DNA from 3 places in the Lelliottia sp. EB106-05-01-XG201 genome. Region 3 is predicted to be linked to each of the others. Evidence: predicted binding sites of a transcription regulator. Region 3 holds the regulator's gene; each other region holds the start of a gene.
The links. The regulator Fur, encoded in region 3, represses iron uptake genes when iron is present. The targets are predictions, from matches to a motif close to ATAATAATGAGAACNACTATCAA.
Positions count from the first base shown of each region.

Region 1: the regulator Fur is predicted to act here: its motif matches at 3,564-3,586, upstream of efeU (iron uptake transporter permease EfeU).
Region 2: the regulator Fur is predicted to act here: its motif matches at 3,626-3,648, upstream of bfd (bacterioferritin-associated ferredoxin).

Region 1 is NZ_JBYTDV010000001.1:2,956,103-2,961,631, reverse strand. It holds gene putP (sodium/proline symporter PutP) at 56-1,564, shown strand; gene AC3WS9_RS13955 (DUF3574 domain-containing protein) at 1,675-2,094, opposite strand; gene AC3WS9_RS13950 (NupC/NupG family nucleoside CNT transporter) at 2,200-3,384, opposite strand; gene efeU (iron uptake transporter permease EfeU) at 3,636-4,469, shown strand; gene efeO (iron uptake system protein EfeO) at 4,514-5,529, shown strand, end outside.
Region 2 is NZ_JBYTDV010000001.1:4,299,050-4,304,578, forward strand. It holds gene rplB (50S ribosomal protein L2) at 1-98, opposite strand, end outside; gene rplW (50S ribosomal protein L23) at 116-418, opposite strand; gene rplD (50S ribosomal protein L4) at 415-1,020, opposite strand; gene rplC (50S ribosomal protein L3) at 1,031-1,660, opposite strand; gene rpsJ (30S ribosomal protein S10) at 1,693-2,004, opposite strand; gene AC3WS9_RS20155 (prepilin peptidase) at 2,391-2,864, shown strand; gene bfr (bacterioferritin) at 2,848-3,324, opposite strand; gene bfd (bacterioferritin-associated ferredoxin) at 3,397-3,591, opposite strand; gene tuf (elongation factor Tu) at 3,775-4,959, opposite strand; gene fusA (elongation factor G) at 5,028-5,529, opposite strand, start outside.
Region 3 is NZ_JBYTDV010000001.1:3,292,369-3,297,897, reverse strand. It holds gene glnS (glutamine--tRNA ligase) at 1-59, shown strand, start outside; gene chiP (chitoporin ChiP) at 501-1,901, shown strand; gene chiQ (ChiQ/YbfN family lipoprotein) at 1,948-2,277, shown strand; gene fur (ferric iron uptake transcriptional regulator) at 2,383-2,829, opposite strand; gene fldA (flavodoxin FldA) at 3,123-3,653, opposite strand; gene ybfE (LexA regulated protein) at 3,811-4,098, opposite strand; gene ybfF (esterase) at 4,228-5,001, opposite strand; gene seqA (replication initiation negative regulator SeqA) at 5,185-5,529, shown strand, end outside.

The DNA of each region.
Region 1 (5,529 bases), 340 kb from region 3:
TGGAATAATTAAGGCAACCGGGAAGGTTGTCGCTCGACATTTTTGGAGATTTTAAATGGCAATTAGCACACCGATGCTGGTGACATTTCTCGTTTATATTTTTGGCATGATCCTGATAGGGTTTTTGGCATGGCGATCAACCAACAGTTTTGACGACTATATTCTGGGCGGGCGCAGTTTAGGGCCGATGGTCACCGCGCTCTCTGCGGGGGCTTCCGACATGAGCGGCTGGCTGCTGATGGGCCTGCCGGGCGCGATTTTCATCTCCGGTATTTCAGAAAGCTGGATCGCGATTGGCCTGACGGTCGGCGCGTGGGTGAACTGGAAGCTGGTGGCGGGGCGTTTGCGCGTTCATACCGAAGTGAACAACAACGCCCTGACGCTGCCGGACTACTTCACCGGTCGCTTTGAGGATAAGAGCCGCGTGCTGCGCATCATCTCTGCGCTGGTGATCCTGGTGTTCTTCACCATCTACTGCGCGTCGGGCATCGTGGCCGGTGCGCGTCTGTTCGAAAGCACCTTCGGCATGAGCTACGAAACGGCGCTGTGGGCCGGTGCGGCCGCCACCATCATCTACACCTTCGTCGGCGGTTTCCTGGCTGTCAGCTGGACCGATACTGTGCAGGCGAGCCTGATGATCTTCGCCCTGATCCTGACGCCGGTGATTGTGATTTTCACCGTCGGCGGTTTTGGCGATTCGCTGGAAGTGATCAAGCAAAAGAGCATCGAAAACGTCGATATGCTGAAAGGCCTGAACTTCGTGGCGATTGTCTCGCTGATGGGCTGGGGTCTGGGCTACTTCGGTCAGCCGCACATTCTGGCGCGCTTCATGGCGGCGGATTCCCACCACACAATCGTTCACGCGCGTCGTATCAGCATGACGTGGATGATCCTCTGTCTGGCGGGCGCGGTGGCAGTGGGCTTCTTCGGGATTGCGTACTTCAACAATAACCCGGCGCAGGCGGGCGCGGTGAACCAGAACGCTGAGCGTGTGTTCATCGAGCTGGCGCAAATTCTGTTCAACCCGTGGATTGCCGGGATTTTACTGTCGGCGATTCTGGCGGCGGTGATGTCGACCCTGAGCTGTCAGCTGCTGGTCTGCTCCAGTGCGATTACCGAAGACCTGTACAAGGCCTTCCTGCGTAAAGGCGCGAGCCAGAAAGAGCTGGTGTGGGTCGGGCGCTTTATGGTGCTGGTGGTGGCGCTGGTCTCCATCGCCCTGGCGGCGAATCCGGAAAACCGCGTGCTGGGCCTGGTGAGCTACGCGTGGGCGGGCTTTGGTGCGGCCTTTGGTCCGGTCGTGTTGTTCTCCGTACTCTGGTCACGCATGACCCGTAACGGCGCGCTGGCGGGGATGATTATCGGGGCGGTGACGGTGATCGTCTGGAAACAGTTCGCGTGGCTGGGTCTGTACGAAATCATCCCAGGCTTTATCTTCGGCAGCATCGGGATTGTGGTGTTCAGTCTGCTGGGCAAAGCACCGTCGGCGTCGATGCAGGAACGTTTTGCCGAAGCGGATGCGCATTACCACACGGCACCGCCGTCGAAATTGCAGCCGGAATAAGTTTTCGGGTCTTAAGCCCGGTGGCGCTGCGCTTACCGGGCCTACAAAACCCGCAAATCCGTAAACTATGTAGGCCGGGTAAGCGTTAGCGCCACCCGGCTTTTTTTGTGTCAGAACTGCACGCACACCGGCTGATCAACCCGCATCACCGACTCCTGCGCAAAGCGTGATTTATAGATCCCGCGCAACGCTTCGATATTGCTCTCGCTTTGGGCGTCTTTCCCGTGGATCAGCATCAGTGCTTTGCTTGGCTCACGAGCCACTTTCCCGTCGTTACCCAGCCATTGCCCGCGCGCATCAAACACCGTTAAGCCATCGCGAAAACGCGGCGTCACGTCCTGATCGACAAACTGCTGCCACTCCTGACCGGTGATCGCGGCACCCGCCGGACGGTTCAGGCCGAAATAGAGGGTGGTTTGCTGCATCTGGTTATCCGCTTTGCAGGTGGCGTCAGCGGAGGTGTGCGAGGGGGCGTTGCAGCCGGCCAGCAGGAAAAGTGCTGCAACCATAAGCCCGGTTTTGATGGTCATTGTTTGTTATCCTCGTTGTTCGAAAAAAAGCCGGGTGGCGCTAACGCTTACCCGGCCTACGGTTTTGTAGGCCCGTGCAAGCGCAGCGCCGCCGGGCAAAAAAAATTACAGCACCAGCCCCGCAAAGCTCGCCGACAGCAGGCTCACCAGCGTTGCGCCATACACCAGGCGCAGACCAAAGCGTGACACCACGTTGCCTTGCTTCTCGTTCAGCCCTTTGATCGCTCCGGCCACAATGCCGATAGAGGCAAAGTTGGCGAACGACACCAGGAAGATGGAGAGAATGCCCAGCCCGCGCGGCGTCATCTGACCGGCAATTTTTTGCAGCTCAATCATCGCCACAAATTCATTCGCCACCAGTTTGGTTGCCATAATACTGCCCGCATTCAGGGCATCGCTGAGTGGAATGCCAACCAGCCAGGCCAGGGGATAAAACACATAGCCCAGGATCTGCTGGAAGCTCATGCCAAATACGCTGGAGAACAGGGTGTTGACCGCGCTAATAAGCGCAATAAAGCCAATCAGCATCGCCAGAATAATCATCGCCACTTTAAAACCGGCCAGAATATACTCGCCCAGCATCTCAAAGAAGCTCTGGGATTCGTGCAGTTTTTCCAGTTTGATTTCCGGCTCAGCTTCCGGGCGCGCCGGGTTGATGACCGACAGAATAATAAAGGTGCTGAACATATTCAGGATCAGCGCCGCGACCACAAATTTTGCATCCAGCATGGTCATATAGGCGCCGACAATCGACAGGGAGACGGTAGACATCGCCGTCGCCGCCATGGTGAACAGGCGACGAGAAGAGAGATCGCCGAGCACCCCTTTATAAGCAATGAAGTTTTCCGACTGACCGAGGATCAGCGAGCTGACGGCGTTAAAGGATTCCAGCTTACTCATACCGTTCAGTTTGGACAGCAGGGTGCCGATGATGCGAATAAAAATCGGCAGAATTCGCCAGTGCTGGAGAATACCGATCAGGGCAGAAATAAAAATAATCGGACAGAGTACGCCGAGGAAAATGAACGCCAGCCCTTTTTCACCCATCCCGCCAAAGACAAAATTGGTGCCTTCTGCGGCAAATTTCAGCAGGGATTCAAAGAAACCGGAGACATATTTAATCACGAATAAACCGCTTTCGGCGTGCAGGAAAAAGAACGCCAGCGCAATTTCAATCACAATAAGCTGTAAAACATAACGAATACGAATTTTTCGGCGGTCGAAACTCACCAGCCAGGCGAGCGCAAGAATAATCACCAGCGCCAGCAGGAAATGAACAAAGTTATACATTTTAAATTTTCAGCAGGTAAACGAAGCGCTTATTTAGCCATAGGGAGGGGGAAGCGTAAATGGGCATTTACGTTATAAGTTATATACATAACGATAACGATCGTAACTATTAACCGGCGATGGATTTACAACTCGTCATCAAAACCCAACACATTTCGCTTGTTTTTCTCTCTGCCGTAATGATAATCACTATCACAGTTATTTACCTTTCTTTGCATCAGTTGACCGCGATAAACATTTAAGGTGTCGGCATGTTTGTTCCATTTCTCATTATGTTACGTGAAGGTCTCGAAGCGGCCTTAATTGTCAGCTTGATCGCCAGCTATCTGAAGCGCACCCAGCGGGGCCGCTGGATTGGGATGATGTGGGTGGGCGTTTTCCTCGCCGCTGCACTCTGTCTGGGGCTCGGTATTTTAATCAACGAAACCACCGGTGAGTTCCCGCAAAAAGAGCAGGAGCTGTTCGAAGGGATCGTCGCGGTCATCGCGGTGGTGATCCTCACCTGGATGGTGTTCTGGATGCGCAAAGTGTCGCGCAACGTCAAAGTTCAGCTGGAGCAGGCGGTGGATAACGCGCTGCAAAAGGGCAATCACCACGGTTGGGCGCTGATTGGGATGGTCTTTTTCGCCGTCGCGCGTGAAGGTCTGGAGTCGGTCTTCTTCCTGCTGGCGGCATTCCAGCAGGACGTGGGGATCTGGCCGCCGCTCGGCGCGATGCTCGGCCTGGCGACCGCAGTGGTGCTGGGCTTTATGATCTACTGGGGCGGTATTCGCCTCAACCTCGGCGCGTTCTTCAAATGGACCAGCCTGTTTATTCTGCTGGTGGCCGCCGGGCTGGCCGCGGGGGCGATTCGCGCCTTCCACGAGGCGGGCCTGTGGAACCACTTCCAGGACGTGGCTTTCGATTTCAGTAACACGCTCTCCACCCATTCTCTGACCGGCACCCTGCTCGAAGGTATCTTCGGCTATCAGGAAACGCCGAGCGTCAGCGAAGTGGCGATGTATTTCATCTATCTCATTCCGGCGCTGGTGCTGTTCTTTATGCCATCACGCCCCAGTACTCAGCCGTCGCGTACTGCGCCCTGAAGTGCTTCGTGTTGTTTATACATACTTTTAGAAAGGGAAGGGTCATGGCAATTCAATTTCGACGTACTGCGTTACAGGCCGGTGTGGCAGCGCTGTTTGCTTATGCATTTTCTGCGGGCGCGGCGGATGTTCCTCAGGTAAAAGTCACCGTGAACGACAAACAGTGTGAGCCGATGACCATCACGGTCAACAGCGGTAAAACCCAGTTTATCATTCAGAACCATAGCCAGAAGGCGCTGGAGTGGGAGATCCTCAAAGGCGTGATGGTGGTGGAAGAGCGTGAAAACATCGCCCCTGGCTTTAGTCAGAAGATGACTGCTAACCTGCAGCCGGGCGAGTACGACATGACCTGCGGCCTGCTGACCAATCCGAAAGGCAAGCTGATCGTCAAAGGCGAAGCCACGGCGGATGCGGCAAAAGGCGAAGCGCTGCTGAGCCTGGGCGAGGCGATCACCGCCTATAAAGCTTACGTCACCAAAGAAACGGCCGATCTCGTGACCGGTACCAAAGCCTTCACCGACGCGGTGAAAGCGGGCGATATCGAGAAAGCGAAATCCCTCTACGCGCCGACGCGCCAGCACTACGAGCGTATCGAACCTATCGCCGAACTGTTCTCTGACCTCGACGGCAGCATCGACGCCCGTGAAGACGATTACGAGCAGAAAGCCGCCGATCCGAAATTCACCGGCTTCCACCGTCTGGAAAAAGCGCTGTTTGGCGACAACTCCACCAAAGGGATGGAGAAATACGCGGAACAGCTGAACACCGACGTGCTGGAGCTGCAAAAACGCATCAGCGAGCTGGCCTTCCCGCCGTCAAAAGTGGTGGGTGGCGCGGCGGGCCTGATTGAAGAAGTGGCCGCGAGCAAAATCAGCGGGGAAGAAGATCGCTACAGCCACACCGACCTGTGGGACTTCCAGGCCAACGTTGAAGGCGCGCAGAAGATCGTAGACCTGCTGCGTCCGCAGCTGCAGAAAGACAACAGCGAACTGCTGGCGAAAGTGGATGCCAACTTCAAGAAAGTGAACACCATTCTGGCGAAGTACCGTACCAAAGACGG
Region 2 (5,529 bases), 1.0 Mb from region 3:
AGCGGAGCAAAAGGTTTGCCCTTGTGCAGCTCTGGGTTGACCACTTTAACGACGTGGCGACGACCCGGAGATGTCGGTTTACATTTAACAACTGCCATTGTATTACTCCTCCGACTTACTCAGCGCCGCCGACGAAGTCCAGATTCTGGCCTTCCTTCAGGGTGACGTAAGCTTTTTTCCAGTCGCTACGACGACCGATACGCTGTCCGTGACGTTTAACTTTCCCTTTAACTACCAGGGTGTTAACGACTTCGACTTCGACTTCAAACAGTTTCTGCACAGCAGCTTTGATTTCTGCTTTGGTCGCGTCTTTAGCAACTTTGAGAACGATGGTATTTGTTTTTTCCATCGCAGCAGACGCTTTTTCAGAAACGTGCGGTGCGCGAAGCACCTTCAGCAGACGTTCTTCACGAATCATGCCAGCATCTCCTCAACTTGCTTAACAGCATCAGCAGTCATTACGACTTTGTCGAAGGCGATCAGGCTAACCGGGTCGATACCAGTTGCATCGCGTACGTCAACCTTGTGCAGGTTGCGCGCAGCCAGGAACAGGTTCTCGTCCAGCTCACCGGTGATGATCAGCACATCTTCCAGAGCCATGTCTTTCAGTTTCTGTGCCAGCAGCTTAGTTTTAGGCGCTTCAACAGAGAATGATTCGACAACGATCAGACGATCCTGACGTACCAGTTCGGACAGGATGCTTTTCAGCGCGCCGCGGTACATCTTTTTGTTTACTTTTTGACTGTGGTCCTGCGGGCGAGCAGCGAAGGTCACGCCACCGGAACGCCAGATCGGGCTCTTGATAGAACCTGAACGCGCACGGCCGGTACCTTTCTGGCGCCACGGCTTTTTGCCGGAACCAGTTACTTCAGCACGAGTCTTCTGAGCACGAGTACCCTGACGAGCACCAGCTGCATAAGCAACAACAACCTGGTGAACCAGCGCTTCGTTGAAATCACGACCGAAGGTAGTTTCGGAAACAGTCAGCGCGCTCTGCGCGTCTTTCAATACTAATTCCATTGCTATCCCCTTACGCCTTCACAGCTGGTTTAACGATCAGGTCGCTACCGGTTGCACCGGGAACAGCACCTTTAACCAGCAGCAGGTTGCGCTCAGCGTCAACACGTACTACGTCCAGGCTCTGAACAGTTACACGTTCGTTACCCAGCTGACCTGCCATTTTCTTGCCTTTGAACACTTTGCCCGGAGTCTGGTTCTGACCGATAGAACCCGGAACGCGGTGAGACAAGGAGTTACCGTGGGTAGCGTCCTGGGTACGGAAGTTCCAGCGCTTAACGGTACCAGCAAAACCTTTACCTTTAGAGGTACCGGTTACGTCAACTTTTTTAACTTCAGCAAACAGCTCAACGCTAATGTCCTGACCTACGGTGAACTCTTCGCCTTCAGCAAGACGGAATTCCCACAGACCACGGCCAGCTTCAACGCCAGCTTTAGCGAAGTGACCAGCTTCCGGCTTGGTTACACGGTTAGCTTTTTTAGCACCGGTAGTAACCTGAACAGCACGGTAGCCATCGTTAGCCAGGTCTTTAACCTGAGTAACGCGGTTTGCTTCAACTTCGATTACGGTTACTGGGATAGAAACGCCATCTTCAGTGAAGATGCGGGTCATACCCACTTTTTTACCGACTAAACCAATCATTGTTTCAACCTCTCAATCGCTCGATGACCTGATCAACCCAGGCTGATCTGCACGTCTACACCGGCAGCCAGATCCAGACGCATCAGAGCATCAACGGTTTTCTCAGTTGGCTCAACGATGTCAACCAGACGCTTGTGAGTGCGGATCTCGTACTGATCACGCGCGTCTTTGTTAACGTGCGGAGAGATCAGAACGGTAAAGCGCTCTTTGCGGGTCGGCAGCGGGATCGGACCACGGACTTGCGCACCAGTGCGCTTAGCAGTCTCGACGATTTCCGCGGTTGATTGATCGATAAGACGATGATCAAACGCTTTCAGGCGGATACGGATTCTTTGGTTCTGCATGAGACCAGAGCTCCAATTATTTTATAAACGAAAATGATTACTACTCAAACCCATTACGATTGATGGGAGAGTGTAACCGTTCTTACGTAGCCCCCCAATTGGGAGCATTGTTGAGTAACGAAAAACAGTGTTACTCAGGTTCAGATTGAACCAGCTGTCAATTACGACAAGCCCGCGCATTATACGTAAATCTGAACACAACGCAAGTGCCGTTTATAAAACAGACTCCAGGGGCGGGTTTTGCGTAGCGCCTCGACAGTTTACTGCAAACCATCACAGGCAAAGAGGATTCACTGGAATGCGCTACGCAGAGGTCAAATTTGCGGGTTGTCCGGTTGAAACTCAGAGAAGAGGATGACGCAGCGATAACTTTAGAGGCTTACATCATGCTAGCGGCTCTCCCCTTTCTGATGATTTACACCCTGTTGACCTGTCTTCTGATTCGCGCGGATATTCGTTCCGGGCTGTTGCCGGACAAATACCTCTGTCCATTGCTTTGGACGGGACTGCTTTTCCATCTTGTTAACCATCCTGATTTCCTCGCCAGTGCTGTTGTGGGTGCAATGGCGGGATACCTTGGCTTTGCCTGCGTTTACTGGGGATTTCGGACGGTGTTCAAAAAAGAAGGGCTTGGATATGGGGATGTGAAATACCTTGCTGCCCTGGGTGCCTGGCACGGCTGGTGCGTACTTCCTGCGATGGTACTCGCAGCGGCACTGTTGGCCACGAGCTATGTGCTCATTCAGGTGCTGCGCAATCCGGGTAAACAGATACATAAAAACCCGCTACCGTTTGGCCCTTTTATGGCGGCAGCAGGTTTATTGGCGGGCTGGCAGAGTTTAATCAGTCTGCCACTTTGATCTGAGACTGCAGGTAGTTTTGCAATCCAATTTTACCGATGAGGTCCAGCTCGGTTTCCAGCCAGTCGATATGGCCCTCTTCATCTGCCAGAATCGTGATCATCATATCGCGACTGACATAGTCATGAACGCTGTCGGCGTAAGCGATGGCTTCTCGAAGATCTTTCGCACCTTCAAGCTCAAGCCTGAGGTCGGACTGCAGCATCTCTTCGACATCTTCACCAATGCCGAGCTTGCCGAGATCCTGCAAATTCGGAATGCCTTCAAGAAATAAAATACGCTCGATGTATTTATCGGCATGTTTCATCTCATCGATGGATTCATGGTATTCAACATCGTTGAGGCGTGTCAGGCCCCAATTTTTGAACATTCTCGCATGGAGAAAATACTGATTGATTGCGACAAGCTCATTTCCCAATAATTTATTGAGATAACTTATGATTTTAACATCACCTTTCATTATATAGTCCCTCCGCTTCCACTTATTGAAGCGTAGATGGGGCTACAGGGATGTCAAAAAAAAGATAGCCTGTCAGGCGATCTCTTTGTATTCCGGGATCTGCATCAATTCGTCCTGCATTATCTCTCGCGCTGCGCGCACGCACTTACCGCATTGATTTCCTACCGGAACAAACTTACGAAGCTGTTGGAAAGACTGAGGGTGAAACTGGCGAACGGCCTGACGTATTTTTTTGTCACTCACACCATTACACAAACAAACGTACATAAAAACTCCCGCTCAATTTATGATCAAAGTGTAAGTGAGAATAATTATGATTACAATAGCACATGCGTGGAGAGACGGGCCGGGAGCGAACAAAAAATGCGAATAATTGTGACAGGCAATAAATTCAAAAAGCAAAAAGGGCGCCGAAGCGCCCTTTTTTATTCAAAACTAATTAACGAGTAATTAGCTCAGAACTTTAGCAACAACGCCTGCACCAACAGTACGGCCGCCTTCACGGATTGCGAAACGCAGACCGTCATCCATCGCGATTGGGTGGATCAGGGTAACAACCATTTTGATGTTGTCGCCTGGCATTACCATCTCAACGCCTTCTGGCAGTTCGATGGTACCGGTCACGTCAGTTGTACGGAAGTAGAACTGTGGACGGTAGCCTTTGAAGAACGGAGTATGACGGCCGCCTTCATCTTTGGACAGGATGTAAACTTCAGATTCGAATTTGGTGTGCGGCTTGATAGAGCCTGGCTTAGCCAGTACCTGACCACGTTCGATTTCTTCACGTTTGATACCACGCAGCAGAACACCAACGTTCTCACCAGCACGGCCTTCGTCCAGCAGTTTGCGGAACATTTCAACGCCAGTACAGGTAGACTTAGCAGTCTCTTTGATACCAACGATTTCAACTTCTTCGCCAACTTTAACGATACCGCGCTCTACACGACCGGTAACTACAGTACCACGGCCGGAGATGGAGAATACGTCTTCGATAGGCAGCAGGAACGGCTTGTCAATCGCACGCTCTGGTTCTGGGATGTAAGAATCCAGGAAGCCAGCCAGCTCAACGATTTTAGCTTCCCACTCTGCTTCGCCTTCCAGCGCTTTCAGAGCAGAACCACGGATGATTGGAGTATCATCACCTGGGAAGTCGTACTGGGACAGAAGTTCACGAACTTCCATTTCTACCAGTTCCAGCAGCTCTTCGTCATCAACCATGTCGCATTTGTTCAGGAACACGATGATGAAAGGAACGCCAACCTGACGACCCAGCAGGATGTGCTCACGAGTCTGAGGCATAGGGCCGTCAGTCGCAGCAACAACCAGGATTGCGCCATCCATCTGAGCAGCACCGGTGATCATGTTTTTAACATAGTCGGCGTGGCCCGGGCAGTCTACGTGTGCGTAGTGGCGAGTCGGGGTGTCATATTCAACGTGGGAAGTGTTGATGGTGATACCACGAGCTTTTTCTTCTGGTGCGTTATCGATCTGGTCGAATGCACGAGCAGAACCACCGTAGGTTTTAGCCAGAACGGTAGTGATTGCAGCAGTCAGGGTAGTTTTACCGTGGTCAACGTGGCCGATAGTACCAACGTTGACGTGCGGTTTTGTACGTTCAAATTTTTCTTTAGACACGGCTATATTCCTTACTATAGTGCCCCCTCACCGAGGGGACACGGGATTTTGGTTTTTAACCCCGGGGCTTATTTGCCGCGGGCTTCGATTACGGCCTGAGCAACGTTGTTAGGCGCATCATCATACTTCAGGAATTCCATGGAGTAAGACGCACGACCTTTGGTCAGAGAACGCAGCTGAGTTGCGTATCCGAACATTTCAGACAACGGAACTTCAGCATGAATCTGAACGCCAGTAGCGTTAGATTCCTGACCTTTCAGCTGACCACGACGACGGCTAAGGTCACCGATGACATCACCAGTGTTCTCTTCCGGAGTCTCAACTTCAACCTTCATGATAGGCTCAAGCAGAACTGGTTTCGCTTTCTTAAAGCCATCTTTGAAGGCGATAGAAGCGGCCAGTTTAAACGCCAGTTCAGAGGAGTCAACGTCATGGTAAGAACCGAAGTGCAGACGCACACCCAGATCTACTACCGGATAACCAGCCAGTGGACCAGACTTCAGCTGCTCCTGGATGCCTTTATCAACGGCAGGGATGTATTCGCCAGGAATTACACCACCTTTGATGTCG
Region 3 (5,529 bases):
AACTGGTATTTAACCGTACCGTCGGTCTGCGTGACACCTGGGCCAAAATTGGCGAGTAAGCCTGGTCAATGAGAGACAAACGCCGCGCAACGCGGCGTTTTTTTTGCTTATCGATCATGCTTTTACTTTTCGTGCCATTTTTTAACCGCAAAATAACACGTCAATGAGCTGCTACTTATTTTTTTTAATAAAGTTTCCTGTAATACGGAATAAGCCAAATTAAAGTATGTAAGCGCTATCAAATTTCATTACTCCCTGAATTTAACCATATTTTTCCGCTTAAGCCTTGTCGCAGGTGATGTGTTACAAATCACTACCAATTATGTGCACTTCGTCATAATCCTGCGTTTTGCCCACTGAAAAGCATTGATAATTCGCGTCGCGAAAAATAGTCTAAAGGCGGTAGTTAATTCGAGGGTATTACAGACTACCCCTGACCATTTGGTCTTTTAGATTTTTCGCCGTTTAAGGCGCTTTTATTCGTCAAAGAGGAACAATCTATGCGTACGTTCAGTGGCAAACGTAGTGCGCTGGCGCTGGCTATCGCCGGTGTGACAGCAATGTCGGGCTTTATTGCAGCTCCGCAGGCTCAGGCAGCAGGCTTTATCGATGATTCGACACTCACGGGCGGTATCTATTACTGGCAGCGTGAACGTGACCGTAAAGACGTCACCGACGGCGACAAATACAAAGTTAACCTTTCTCACTCCACCTGGAACGCCAACCTGGATTTCCAGTCCGGTTATGCGGCTGATATGTTCGGCCTGGATATTGCTGCTTTCACGGCCATCGAAATGGCGGAAAACGGCGATAGCGCACATCCGAACGAAATCGCGTTCTCCTCCAGCAACAAAGCGTACAAAGAAGACTGGTCTGGCGACAAGAGCGGTATCAGCTTGTATAAAGCGGCGGCAAAATTCAAATACGGTCCAGTATGGGCGCGCGGTGGTTACATTCAGCCAACCGGTCAGACCCTGTTAGCCCCGCACTGGAGCTTCATGCCGGGTACTTACCAGGGCGCGGAAGCCGGGGCGAACTTTGACTACGGCGATGCGGGTGCGTTGAGCTTCTCCTACATGTGGACCAACGAGTACAAAGCGCCGTGGCACATCGAGATGGACAAGTTCTACCAGAACGATAAAAAGACCCGCGTGGAGTATCTGCACTCTCTCGGCGCGAAATACGACTTCAAAAACGACCTCGTGCTGGAAGCAGCGTTTGGTCAGGCGGAAGGTTACGTCGATCAGTATTTCGCCAAAGCCAGCTACAAATTCGATATCGTTGGCGGCCCGCTGACCACCAGCTATCAGTTCTACGGTACGCGCGATAAAGTCAGCGATGGCAGCGTAAACGATCTGTATGACGGCACCGCATGGCTGCAGGCGTTGACCTTCGGCTACAAAATCGGTCAGGTGGATTTACGCCTCGAAGGAACTTACGTCAAAGCCGAAGGGCAGCAGGGCTACTTCCTGCAGCGTATGACACCAACCTACGCCTCTTCCAACGGTCGTCTGGATATCTGGTGGGATAACCGTTCAGACTTCAACGCCGACGGCGAAAAAGCGCTCTTCTTCGGCGCGATGTATGACCTGAAAAACTGGAATCTGCCGGGCTGGGCAGTGGGCGCATCTTACGCCTACGCATGGGACGCGAAGCCGGGCGACATGGCTACGCCAGACGCTTACTACGATCCAAACTATCGCCTGAAAGAGTCCGCTTACAGCCTGGATGCGATGTACACCCTGCAGGACGGTCGCGCGAAAGGCACCATGTTCAAACTGCACTTCACGCAGTATGACAACCACTCTGATATCCCAAGCTACGCAGGCGGTTACGGCAACATCTTCCAGGATGAACGTGACGTGAAATTCATGGTTATCGCACCATTCACCATCTTCTGATGAACTGCCTGGCGGGGTCACACCCGCCGGAATGGAGACCAACATGTTGAAGAAAATTGTAGTGGTGGCGGTACTGGCATCGGGCCTGGTTGCCTGTGCGCAGCCTCAGGCACCGAAAGAAGATTCACGTCTCAAAGAGGCTTACAGCACCTGTATCAACACCGCGGAAGGCTCGCCGGAGAAAATCCAGGCTTGCCAGAGCGTGCTGACGGTACTGAAGAAAGAAAAGGCGCATGAGCAGTTTGCGACGCAAGAGAATGTTCGCGTGATGGATTACCAGGCCTGTATCCAGGCACGTAAAACGGGGAATGGCGAAGCGGTGAAAGCCGATTGCGGCCAGCTCTGGCAGGAAATTCGCAACAACAACGCGCAGTAATCCGCGTTCATTAACGCCCGGCAGCGAGAGCGCGCCGGGCGTTTTTGCATTTATTGCAGGCAAAAAAAAGCCAACCGTCAGGTTGGCTCAGAGTATGAAGCAGAATTATTTTGTATCGTGTGCGTGCTCATTTTCGCGGCAATCGCCTTCAGCACAGTGACCATAAAGATACAGGCTATGGTTGGTCAGACGGATGCCATGTCGGGTGGCAATCTCACGCTGACGTGCTTCGATAGAGTCATCGCTAAACTCAATCACCTTGCCGCAGTCGAGGCAAATCAGGTGATCGTGGTGATGCTGCTGCGTCAGTTCAAAAACGGATTTACCGCCTTCAAAATTATGACGGGTGACAATGCCGGCGTCATCGAACTGGTTCAGAACGCGGTATACGGTCGCCAGCCCAATCTCTTCGCCCATGTCGATCAGACGCTTGTATAAGTCTTCCGCACTGACGTGATGGTTGTCCGGCCCTTGCAGAACTTCCAGGATTTTTAAACGAGGAAGCGTCACTTTCAGGCCAGCCTTCTTTAATGCGGTATTGTTGTCAGTCATGCGGAATCTGTCCTGTTGCTAAACGATTCACTTCCTTAAGAAGTGACAGAAAATGCAGTTGGGATAATGCGTCTCATTATAGAACTGCCATGTCTAAATGAAAACCGCAAGTCTCAAGCAAAGTATGCTTATAAAAACGTGGTATCACCAACAAACTTGTTCGATGGCATCCACTATAACCCTGGGACATTGTACAGGTATGAACGCAAAAGTTAAAAATTTGTAGCAATTATTTTGATTGGAATTATCTATCAATGAGGCATAGCGTATAACGCTACACCTCACAGATTTGATCAGGCGTTCAGAATGTCGTCGAGGTGCAGTTCTTCGCGGATCTGTTTCACCCACTTATCGACGCGCTCTGCGGTCAGCTCTGGCTGACGGTCTTCGTCGATAGCGAGGCCAACAAAGTGGTCGTCATCCGCCAGGCCTTTAGAGGCTTCGAAATGATAGCCCGCCGTTGGCCAGTGGCCGACGATCGCGGCGCCGCGTGGCTCAATGATGTCGCGGATGGTGCCCAGCGCATCACAGAAGTATTCCGCGTAGTCTTCCTGGTCGCCGCAGCCGAAGAGGGCCACAAGCTTGCCGTTGAAATCGACTTCTTCCAGCGTCGGGAAGAAATCATCCCAGTCACACTGCGCTTCGCCGTAGTACCAGGTTGGGATGCCGAGCAGCAGAATATCGTAGCCTTCGAGATCTTCTTTACTGCTCTTAGCAATGTCATGCACGTCGGCAACGTCTTTACCAAGCTGTTTTTGAATGTTTTTTGCGATGTTTTCGGTATTACCGGTATCGCTGCCGAAAAAAATGCCGATGATTGCCATGAGTAAAATAACCTCTTGAAACTTAATGGTATGGTGGCGCAATTTGTCCACGGATAAGGGCAATCATAGCAGAACAGGGAAGTCTGCGGAAACAGCTATCACGCGGGACTGCACTCTGTGCTACATGAAAGGGACAAATGAGTGGATTTTCAAACGATCACCTGGTGCTGCGCCATGCCTGAAGTTGCGCCATCAGCATCTCTTCAATCAGCTCGCTTCGGCTGATTTCGCGGGCGTCGGCCAGTTCACTTAAGGCGTCAGCCGCTTCCGCGTTGAGTTTTAGCTCGACGCGTTTAAGCCCACGACTCTTGTCGCGTTTTAGCTGATTGCGCTTATTGATGCGCAACTGTTCATCACGCGAAAGCGGATTGGTTTTTGGTCGTCCCGGTCGACGTTCAGTCGCGAACAGATCTAATGTCGTGCGGTCCGTTTGTTCTTTGGCCATGATTCAGAGACTTCGGGGGAAAACAAGCAGCCCTGCTATTGCCGGGGCGATGAGCGCGACATCATACATGACGTCAACCTGCACGCCAACGACTGGTGACCCGCAGGCAACCGGTCGCTAGCTTTTTAATCAAATCGCATTATCAGAGAGATAACGACGAATTGCCCGCAGCACGGCTTCCGGTTTTTCGGCGTGAACCCAGTGTCCGGCTCCGGCTACCACATGCGCACGCGCCTGGGGGAATTGCGCCAGCAGCTCATCGCGACAGGCGTCGGTGACGTACGGGGAATTCCCGCCGCGAATAAACAGGGTAGGGTGCGGCCAGGCCGGGACGTTGTCCCAGCCGACAATATGGGAATATTGATCCCACAGCACCGGCACGTTAAAACGCCATCCGCCATCGACGAAGGATTTCAGCAGAAACTGCACTACGCCTTCTTCATCCAGATGTTCGCGCATCACCGCCGCTGCCTGCTGGCGCGTGGAAACGCCCGCCTCGGTCACGGCGTTGATCGCCGCAAAGATTTCGTCATGACGGCGCACGTCGTAATCCACCGGGGCGACATCAATCACCACCAAATGGTCGATACGCTCCGGGGCCAGCGCCGTCAGAGCCATGACCGCTTTGCCGCCCATGGAATGGCCAATCAGCGTGGCTTTCTCGATATGGTTGGCATCGAGGGTATCCAGCAGATCCTGCGCCATCGCGCTATAAGTCATCTCCGGGCTGCGCTCGGAAAGCCCGTGGTTGCGCATATCCACCTGCAGGATATCGTGGTCGGCCACCAGATCGCGGGCCAGCACGCCCAGATTATCGAGGCTGCCAAACAGGCCATGAACCAGTACGATGGGAGAATTATTGTTCGGCGATTGTGCAGATTGCGCTCGGCTATTCAATTTCATGGCAAAGTTCTTTTTTTACGTATGTCAGGTTAGGGTATTATGTTGACCATTCTGCCGCCCGGCTGCAAGGTTCCAGTTTAATCTGACTTTTGCCGCAAGCCTGGCTTGACCCTATCCGCGGTTGGGATTAGCCCTTATAATCCCAACGACTTGTATTCAGATAAGATATTGCACTGGATTAAGATGAAAACAATCGAAGTTGATGATGAGCTCTATCAGTATATTGCCAGCCACACGCGACATATTGGCGAGAGTGCGTCCGACATTTTACGGCGTATGCTGAAATTTTCCGCCGCCTCACAGCCTGCAACTCCGGTTTCTAAAGAGGTTCGTCAGCTGAGCGCTGCTGTTGAAGTCAAAACAGTCGCCCCGGTGAAAGACAAAGTCCGCGCCATGCGTGAACTGCTGCTTTCCGACGAATACGCCGAGCAGAAGAAAGCGGTTAACCGCTTTATGCTGGTGCTGTCTACACTCTATTCACTGGATAACAAAGCGTTTGCCGAAGCCACTGATTCGCTTCATGGCCGT